Regions from separate parts of the Pantoea sp. SGAir0418 genome, predicted to be linked through region 2. Evidence: predicted binding sites of a transcription regulator. Region 2 holds the regulator's gene; each other region holds the start of a gene.
The links. The regulator CRP, encoded in region 2, controls carbon source genes, mostly activating them, when cyclic AMP is high. The targets are predictions, from matches to a motif close to ATGTGANNNNNNTCACAT.
Positions count from the first base shown of each region.

Region 1: a site for CRP is predicted at 1,241-1,258, ahead of C1N84_RS15205 (iron-containing alcohol dehydrogenase). Genes of this name have one in related genera too.
Region 3: a site for CRP is predicted at 1,522-1,539, ahead of yrbN (protein YrbN). Genes of this name have one in related genera too.

Region 1 covers NZ_CP027911.1:3,230,163-3,233,442, reverse strand. Annotated here, with positions in the region: gene C1N84_RS15205 (iron-containing alcohol dehydrogenase) at 1-1,133, opposite strand, end outside; gene C1N84_RS15200 (D-threonate kinase) at 1,322-2,593, shown strand; gene C1N84_RS15195 (D-threonate 4-phosphate dehydrogenase) at 2,538-3,280, shown strand, end outside.
Region 2 covers NZ_CP027911.1:306,748-310,027, forward strand. Annotated here, with positions in the region: gene C1N84_RS01305 (YccS/YhfK family putative transporter) at 1-1,515, opposite strand, end outside; gene crp (cAMP-activated global transcriptional regulator CRP) at 1,574-2,206, opposite strand; gene C1N84_RS01315 (OsmC family protein) at 2,511-2,915, shown strand; gene C1N84_RS01320 (phosphoribulokinase) at 2,986-3,280, opposite strand, start outside.
Region 3 covers NZ_CP027911.1:3,471,098-3,474,377, reverse strand. Annotated here, with positions in the region: gene pnp (polyribonucleotide nucleotidyltransferase) at 1-365, shown strand, start outside; gene nlpI (lipoprotein NlpI) at 556-1,440, shown strand; gene yrbN (protein YrbN) at 1,546-1,602, shown strand; gene C1N84_RS16265 (DEAD/DEAH family ATP-dependent RNA helicase) at 1,619-3,280, shown strand, end outside.

The sequences.
Region 1 (3,280 bases), 1.2 Mb from region 2:
GGAAACAGCGTCAGGTAGACGTTGCGCACATCGTCGGCGCTGACTTTCATCGGTACATTCTTCATCAGGCGCTGCACGTCCAGCGCGGCTTCGACCAGATACGGCAGATGATCCGGCCCGATACCCAGTGCTTCCAGGCTGGCCGGCAGTTTAAGGCGCTGCACCAGCGCGGCGAAATAGGCCACCAGCGCGTGCGATTTGGCCTCTTCATCCAGTGCACTATCGGCATCCGGCAGCAGATCGTAGGCCTGCGCGAACTTGCTCACCGCCGCCGGACGCACAAACTGCATGCACGGCGCCAGCAGAATGGCGTTGGCCACGCCGTGTGGCAGATGATACTTGCCGCCCAGCGGATACGACATGGCGTGCACCAGGTGTGTCCCGGCATGGGCGATCGCCGCTCCGCCGTAGTAGGACGCCCACAACATATTCAGCCGTGCTTCCAGGTTGTCCGGTTCGGCAAGGTTCTTTTCGAGGCTGGCGAACAGCTTTTTCATGCCGATCAGCGCATAGTTATCACTCACCGGATTGGCCACGGTGGCGGTGAAGCACTCAATCAGGTGACACAGCGCATCAATCCCGGTCGACGAGGCGATGTGCGCCGGCATGCTGGTGGTCAGTTCCGGAATCAGCGCCACGTAGTCCGGCAGCATCACCGGCGAAATAATACCGACTTTGGTCTCTTTCTCCGGAATGGCAAGGATGGCATTGGGCGTGGCTTCCGAGCCGGTGCCGGCCGTGGTCGGGATCAGTAAAGAAGCGGTACGCGTGTGCGGCTTCTCACCGGCCAGCAGGGCCGTCAGGGTTGGCGCATCGGCCACGCACAGCACGGACAGCAGCTTCGCCACATCCAGCACGCTGCCGCCGCCAATGCCGATCACCAGATCGACGTCGCCGTGCGGCAGAGCCGCAACAATCGCCGCCACATCATGCTGGCTCGGTTCGGGCGGCACCGTATCAACCAGGCTCAGGCTGGCGATCTGCTGCTGCAGCCGGGCGACAAGCGCCTGCACCGCCGGAATACCCAGAATGTTTTTATCCGTGACCAGCAACGCCTTCTGCTTATCCTGCAGTAAATAGCTGAGATCGTTCAGAGCCTGATAGCCACTGATCACGGTGCTGTTGATATTCATGTCATGCCCTTATAACGGTTTTGCACATTATGATTAGGTTTGCTCAATGCTGTGCGGGGTGTATCCCTTTCTGAGGCTAAATTTATAGGCGATATCGATTTCAATTAATTTGATCTTGCTCACATATAATCAATCATGATTGAATATAATCAAATGCAGCACGGCAAGGGGCCGTGACAGGAGAGAGAATGACTTCATCGCCATGGAAAACGCCCGTTCTGGTGATTGCCGACGATTTTACCGGTGCCAACGACGCAGGCAGCGGCTTCGCGCTGGCTGGCGCGCGCGTCCACGTGCTGTTCAATAACCTGACGCCCCCGGAGGCCGGCGTTGCGGATGTGCTGGTAATCAGCACCGATAGCCGTGCGGTCAGCGCAGCGGAAGCCGCCAGCCGCACGCATGCCGCCATGCAACCGCATCAGCAGATAGCGCAGCACGGCTGGCTGTTTAAGAAGATTGACTCAACGCTGCGCGGCAATCCAGGCGCTGAGGTGGCGGCTGCGCTGCAGGTCAGCGCGAAACGGCTGGCGCTGGTGGTGCCGGCGGTGCCTAAGCTGGGCCGCATCACGCGCGGCGGGGAAGTGTGGATCCATCAACAGCGCCTGACTGACACCGAATTTGCCAGCGATCCTAAAACCCCGGTGACCAGCAGTAACGTGCTGACGCGCCTGCAGATGCAATGCGATCTGCCGGGCGAGCAGATCGATCTTGCCACGGTACGCAGCGGCATGCTGGCCGCACGGCTGGCGACCAGTCAGGGCCTGCTGGTACTGGACGCGGAACTGCAGGCGGATATCGACACTATTATCGCGGCGGCCGCGACGCTGCCGGAACGTCCGCTGCTGGTCGGCGCGTCCGGGTTAAGCGATGCGCTGGGTGCGCATCTTGCTGCGCGGCCCTCTCGCCCGGTGCTGGCGATTGTCGGTTCGATGAGCGCCATGGCGCAGCAGCAAATCGCCCGGCTCGCCAGCCAGCGTGACATCCGCTTGATTGATATTGATATTTGCCAGCTGTTTGCCACACCGGCATGGCCGCAGGCGGCGGCCTGGCAGCAGGCGATGGTCCAGGCGCTGCGCGAGGGCGTGCACTGTGTGGTGCGCACTACGCAACAGGCTGACCAGCGCCACGCGATTGCGCAGCTGTGTCAGCAGCAGCAGATTACGCGCCAGCAGCTCGGCGAGCGCATCTGCCAGTTTCTGGCGCAGCTGACGCGCGCCGTCTGCGCGCACATTCAGCCTGCCGGCCTGTTTCTTTCCGGCGGTGACGTGGCCATCGCGGTGGCGCAGGCGCTCGGGGCCAGCGGCTTTCAGATTCAGGGCCAGGTGGCGGGCTGTGTGCCGCACGGGGTTCTGCTTAACAGTGAATTACACCTGCCGGTGATGACCAAAGCGGGTGGCTTTGGTGATGAAAACACCCTGGCGGAAGCCATTCGTTTTATTGAGGAGAAGTCGAGTGAATAACACTATTGCGGTGACCATGGGCGATCCGGCGGGCATCAGCCCGGAAATCATCATTAAAGCGCTGGCAGAAGGGGAGCTGGCGGGCATTCCGGCGGTGGTGGTCGGCTGTGCCGCGACGCTGCGTCGGGTGCTGGCGCTGAACATTACGCCGCACGCTGAGTTGCGCGTGCTGGACAGCGTGCAGGATGCGCATTTCGCACCGGGCATCATTAACGTCATCGATGAGCCGCTGGCCGATCCTGACGCGCTGCAGCCGGGCAAGGTACAGAAGCAGGCCGGCGATCTGGCCTGGCGCTGCGTGAAGCGCGCCACCGAACTGGCGCTGGCGGGCGACGTGCAGGCGATTGCCACCGCCCCGCTGAACAAAGAGGCGCTGCACGCGGCGGGCCACCTTTATCCCGGCCATACCGAACTGCTGGCACAGCTGACCCAGACCAAAAATTACGCCATGGTGCTGTATACCGACCATCTGAAAGTGATCCACGTGACCACGCACATCGCGCTGCGTAAGTTCCTCGACACGCTAAACGGCGAACGTATTCAGACGGTGATCGGCATGGCTGACAGCTTCCTGCGCCGCGTGGGCTATGACCAACCGCGCATCGCCGTCGCCGGGGTCAATCCGCACGCGGGCGAGAATGGCCTGTTTGGTGATGAAGAGATCACCACGGTGACGCCAGCGATCCA
Region 2 (3,280 bases):
CCATAGCCAGATCATACCGGCGAAGGCAATCAGGCAGCCCATCAGCGTATCCATCATGCGTGGCAGCAGGAACTGCGCGCCATTCAGTGACAGCAGCTGCAGCGAATACACCGCCGTCACCGTAAAGCCAATCATCGACCAGCCATAATATTTACGCGTGATCAGATAGCTGGCGAGCGTGATGACCAGCATGGTCAGCAGGGCAATCGACTCCGGAACAGCAAAGCGCAGCGACGCCGCGGCGATCAGCAAGCCGGCGAAGGTGCCGAGCGCCCGGTGCTGAATGCGCACGCGCGTGGCGCTGTAGCCGTTCTGGCTGACAAACATGATGGTCATCAGAATCCAGTAAGGCTTGGGAATATTGAAGAACAGCGCCAGCGCGCTGCCGAACATTAGCATCACCGCGAAGCGCGCCGCCGTCCGCAGCGCGGCAGATTTCAGCGACAGGTAGCTGCGCAGCGCCGGCAGCAGCGGCAGGCGGCGCTGGCGATCGGCCATCAGGTCGCGGGTGTACAGTGGCTTCTGCGTGCGCAGCACGCGGGCGATGCGGCTGAAATGGTAGAGGCAGAAATTACCGACCGGATTATCCGGGTGCTGCCGGGCAATTTTCTCCAGCGCGCCGAGCGGCTTCTCCATGTGGAAGCGTTCCGGCAGCTGGTGATAGAGAATGGCATCGGCCAGCACGCGCAGCCGTGCCGAAATGATTTTCGCGTTCCAGCGGATCACCGCCTCGGCGTGGCTCTGCTCCACCAGCTTTTGCACCTCTTCCGGCTGGTGCAGGCTGACCGAGATATGTTCCTGCAGATCGAGCGCGACCTGGAAAGCGCGCGTCAGGCGTTTATGGCTGTTATCACGGCTGGCGGACAGCATATGCATCTGCTGGTAGCAGGTGGTGATCAGATCGACCGCTTTCTGCTGGCGCGCCAGTAGCGGCGGCAGCGCTTTTTCCGGATCGGTCAGCTGCGTCAGCAGGGTGTATTTGGCGTCGCAGTAATCGGCCAGCTCGCGGTACAGCAGGCTGAGGGTCTCGCGCATCGGCTGCTCTTTCCACAGCCAGAACCAGAACCAGTTAAACAGCCCGTACCACAGCGTCCCGCCGATATACAGCAGCGGCGGGACCCACATCGGCATACGGCCGACGAGGCTTAAGGTAAAGATGGCGGCGATCAGCGTGCCGGGCAGCAAACGACCATGCAGCGGGCTGATTTCACCGGTCACGCCCACCAGCAGCGGCAACACCAGCAGAATCAGCGGCAGCGGCACAGCGTAAGCCGTGAGGTACTGAATCAGAAAACTGCCGCTGGCGAACAGTGCGCCGCCGACAATCAGCCGTTTGAAGAACCGCTTGTGTGGCGTATCCAGACCGGCGATGTTGCAGCAGGCCGGCACCAGGGAGAACAGCAGCCCTTTTTGCAGATCGCCAAACAGCCAGCCGAGCGCCACAGGCAGGCACAGCACCAGCGTTTGCCGCAGCGCATAGTTAACTTCCGGATGATAGATGATTCGACGCCACATCAGCTCATCGTAAACAGAAACGGCGCGATGTTGCCATCACGCCGTAGGTGAGAAGAAATCAGCGGGTGCCGTAAACGACGATGGTTTTGCCGTGTGCAGAGATCAGGTTCTGATCTTCCAGCATTTTCAGGATACGACCCACGGTTTCGCGTGAGCAGCCCACGATCTGACCAATCTCCTGACGGGTGATTTTGATCTGCATACCGTCCGGGTGGGTCATGGCATCAGGCTGTTTCGCCAGGTTGAGCAGCGTTTGCGCGATACGGCCGGTCACATCGAGGAAGGCAAGGTTGCCGACTTTTTCAGATGTTACCTGCAGGCGACGCGCCATCTGCGCCGACAGGCGCATTAAAATATCCGGATTGACCTGAATCAGCTGACGGAATTTTTTGTAGGAAATTTCAGCCACTTCGCAGGCGGTTTTCGCACGTACCCAGGCGCTACGCTCCTGGCCCTCTTCAAACAGGCCGAGCTCACCGATGAAATCCCCCTGATTGAGGTAGGAGAGAATCATCTCTTTGCCTTCTTCATCTTTAATCAGTACCGCGACGGAACCTTTCACGATGTAGTACAGCGTTTCCGCTTTCTCACCCTGATGGATGAGGGTGCTTTTGGATGGATATTTGTGAATATGGCAATGGGACAGGAACCATTCGAGTGTAGGGTCTGTTTGCGGTTTGCCGAGAACCATTCGCTATTATCCTCTGTTGTAATCGTGCCCAAAATACAGGGGGCAGTTTTCCCTGTCAGGCGGTGAAATCGTCCAGCGTTTCCCGTGAGGGACAGTTATTCGGGGGTGGATTCGTAAGCGATGCTTTTGATTCGTCCCGCTTTCGTCTTTCGTGACGAAAATATTTTCAGCACTGTTTGTAGCATAGCTTTTGCAACCTGTCTCCTGTTGTCTCGCTTCAGCAGGTGGGGGATGCGTCTGCATTGCTGTTTGTCAGGTGAAAGCGTACTCTGGCGGCAAAACCGCCGCTTCAGGAGAAAGAATAATGCAGGCACGAGTGAAATGGGTGGAAGGGCTGACCTTTCTCGGAGAATCCTCATCCGGTCATCAGGTATTAATGGACGGCAATTCCGGTGATAAAGCGCCCAGCCCGATGGAGATGGTGTTGATGGCTGCGGGCGGCTGCAGCGCGATTGACGTGGTGTCGATTCTGCAAAAGGGGCGCAACGATGTCGCCGATTGTGAAGTCAAACTGACCTCGGAACGCCGCGAAGAAGCGCCACGCATTTTTACGCATATCAATCTGCATTTTATTGTCAGCGGCAAAGCGCTGAGCGATAAAGCGGTAGCGCGCGCGGTGGATCTGTCCGCGGAGAAGTACTGCTCGGTCGCGATCATGCTGGGCAAGGGCGTCGAGATAACGCACAGCTACGAAGTGGTGGAGCTGTAATCCAGCCGGGAGCGCGGCCCTGCGCTCCCGATCTCAGTTCCTCACGGCGAAACTGGCGTATTAGCCTGCGCTATTCAATACGTTTTCCTTCAATCAACCGCTGCACCAGCGGCGTCATGATCAACTCCATCGCCAGTCCCATCTTGCCGCCCGGCACCACCAGCGTATTCATGTGGGAAATAAACGAGCCCTGGATCATCGCCAGTAAATAAGGAAAAGCGATGCCCTCCAGGCCGCGAAAATGGATCACCACAAAGCTCTCATCCAGCGACGGGATTTCACGCGCGGCAAACGGGTTCGAGGTATCCACGGTCGGCACGCGCTGGAAGTTGAGGTGCGTGCGGGAAAACTGCGGCGTGATGTAG
Region 3 (3,280 bases), 930 kb from region 2:
AAGATGATGGCACCGTGAAGATCGCAGCGACCGACGGCCTGAAAGCCAAAGAAGCGATTCGCCGCATCGAAGAGATCACCGCTGAGATCGAAGTGGGCCGTATCTACGCCGGTAAAGTGACCCGTATCGTTGATTTCGGTGCCTTCGTGGCGATCGGCGGCGGTAAAGAAGGTCTGGTACACATTTCTCAGATCGCCGACAAGCGCGTAGAGAAAGTGACCGATTACCTGCAGATGGGTCAGGAAGTGCCAGTTAAAGTGATGGAAGTGGATCGTCAGGGCCGCGTTCGTCTCAGCATCAAAGAAGCGACAGAGCAGAAGCCAGCAGAAGAAACCGCTGCGGTGAGTGCACCTGACGCTGAGTAAGCGTTTTCCTGATCAGCCGCTCCCTGCCAGCTGGCGGGGAGCGGTGTTTGTATACCCGAAATGCGTCGCGCGCTGGTCAGCGCACCAGTTAGCTGAAGCAGGACGGGTATCATCGCGAGGGCGGGAACCCTTGTGCATAGCAGGCGGATGACAGGATGGTTATCCCAATGTTTGTATTCGGGAGTGGGAAATGAAGCCTTTTTTGCGCTGGTGTTTTGTTGCGACAGCTATCACGCTGGCAGGATGCAGCAACTCCAATTGGCGTAAGAACGAAGTTCTGGCAGTACCTTTGCAGCCCACACTGCAGCAAGAGGTTATTCTGGCGCGAATGGAACAAATTCTTGCCAGTCGGGCCCTGACCGATGATGAACGCGCACAGCTGTTATATGAGCGCGGAGTGTTGTATGATAGTTTGGGTCTGAGGGCACTAGCGCGGAACGATTTCTCGCAAGCGCTGTCTATCAGACCGGATATGCCGGAAGTGTTTAACTATCTCGGCATTTACTTAACGCAGGCAGGCAATTTCGATGCTGCCTATGAAGCGTTTGATTCTGTACTTGAGCTTGATCCAACTTACAACTATGCGCATTTAAACCGTGGTATCGCCCTCTATTACGGCGGTCGATACAAGTTAGCGCAAGATGATCTGCTGGCGTTTTATCAAGACGATCCTAACGATCCGTTCCGCAGCCTGTGGCTCTACCTCGTTGAACGCGAGATGGACGCCGATAAGGCAAAAGTGACGCTCCAACAGCGTTACGATAAGGCGGCTAAGGACCAATGGGGATGGAATATTGTCGAGTTCTACCTGGGCGACATCAGTGAAAAAACATTGATGGAACGTCTCAAGGCGGACGCAACGGATAACACCTCGCTCGCTGAACATCTCAGTGAAACCAACTTCTATTTAGGTAAGTACTACCTAAGTCTGGGGGAGAAGGACGACGCGAAAGCGTTGTTCAAACTGGCGGTGGCCAACAACGTCAATAACTTTGTTGAACACCGATACGCATTGTTGGAACTGGCGCAACTCGGCCAGACACAAGACGATTTATCAGAATCTGACCAGCAATAGCTGACGAACTTTTATTGCCTGATTTACCCGTAAAGTCATCGCCTGAACAGGTGAGGGCTTTTCTGTTCGTCAAAACTTCTAATTTGAGCCGGTTCACACTTTTTGATGAAAATGACTGAAAGTTTTCACGACGAGTTATGTAGACTGGCCGCCGCAATCTAAGAGGCACGTGTACTACATGACTGATATTCAAACCACTTTTGCTGATCTGGGCCTGAACGCCGACATCCTCGAATCACTGAACGGTATGGGCTACGTTAAGCCATCGCCAATCCAGGCTGAGTGTATTCCTCACCTGCTGGCGGGCCGTGATGTGCTGGGTATGGCGCAGACCGGTAGTGGTAAAACAGCAGCGTTCTCGCTGCCGCTGCTGAACAACGTTGATCCTTCTGTCCGCGCACCGCAAATCCTGGTGCTGGCGCCGACCCGCGAACTGGCGGTTCAGGTGGCTGAAGCGATGACAGAATTCTCTAAACACATGCGCGGTATCAACGTCGTGGCCCTGTATGGTGGCCAGCGTTATGACGTGCAGCTGCGCGCACTGCGCCAGGGTCCACAGATCGTGGTTGGTACCCCGGGCCGTCTGCTGGATCACCTGAAACGCGGTACCCTGGACCTGTCCAGCCTGCGTGGTCTGGTACTGGACGAAGCCGATGAAATGCTGCGTATGGGCTTCATCGAAGACGTTGAAACCATCATGGCGCAGATCCCGGAAGGTCATCAGACCGCACTGTTCTCTGCAACCATGCCGGAAGCGATTCGCCGTATCACTAAGCGTTTCATGAAGGATCCGCAGGAAGTGCGCATCCAGTCCAGCATCACTACACGCCCGGACATTTCTCAGTCTTACTGGACCGCTTACGGCCGTAAGTCTGACGCGCTGGTGCGCTTCCTCGAAGCGGAAGACTTCGATGCTGCCATCATCTTCGTGCGCACCAAAAATGCCACGCTGGAAGTCGCAGAAACGCTGGAGCGTAACGGCTACAACAGCGCCGCGCTGAACGGTGACATGAACCAGGCGCTGCGTGAGCAGACGCTGGAGCGTCTGAAAGACGGTCGTCTGGATATCCTGATCGCGACTGACGTTGCGGCCCGTGGTCTGGACGTTGAGCGTATCAGCCTGGTGGTTAACTACGACATCCCGATGGATGCCGAATCGTATGTGCACCGTATCGGCCGTACTGGTCGTGCGGGTCGTGCTGGCCGTGCGCTGCTGTTTGTTGAGAACCGCGAGCGTCGTCTGCTGCGCAACATCGAACGCACCATGAAGCTGACTATTCCGGAAGTTGAGCTGCCTAACGCCGAGCTGCTGAGTCAGCGTCGTCTGGCGCAGTTCGCTGCCAAAGTTCAGCAGCAGCTGGAAAGCAGCGATCTGGATCAGTACCGTGCGCTGCTGGCTAAAATGCAGCCAGAAGAAGAGCTGGATATGGAAACGCTGGCCGCTGCACTGCTGAAAATGGCGCAGGGCGAACGTCCACTGATTCTGCCACCGGATGCACCACGTCCACAGCGTCGTGAATTCCGCGATCGCGATGAGCGTGGCGGCGACCGTCCACGTCGTGACAGCCGTGACAGCCGCGAAGGTGGCGATCGTCCACGTCGCGAACGTCGTGACGTTGGCGAAATGCAGCTGTACCGCATTGAAGTGGGCCGTGACGACGGTGTTGAAGTGCGTCATATCGTGGGCGCGATTGCTAACGAAGGCGACATCAGCAGCCGTTACATCGGTAACATCAAGCTGTTTGGTACTCACTCCACTATCGAGCTGCCAAAAGGCATGCCGGGTGAAGTCCTGCAGCACTTCACGCGTACGCGTATTCTCAACAAGCCGATGAATATG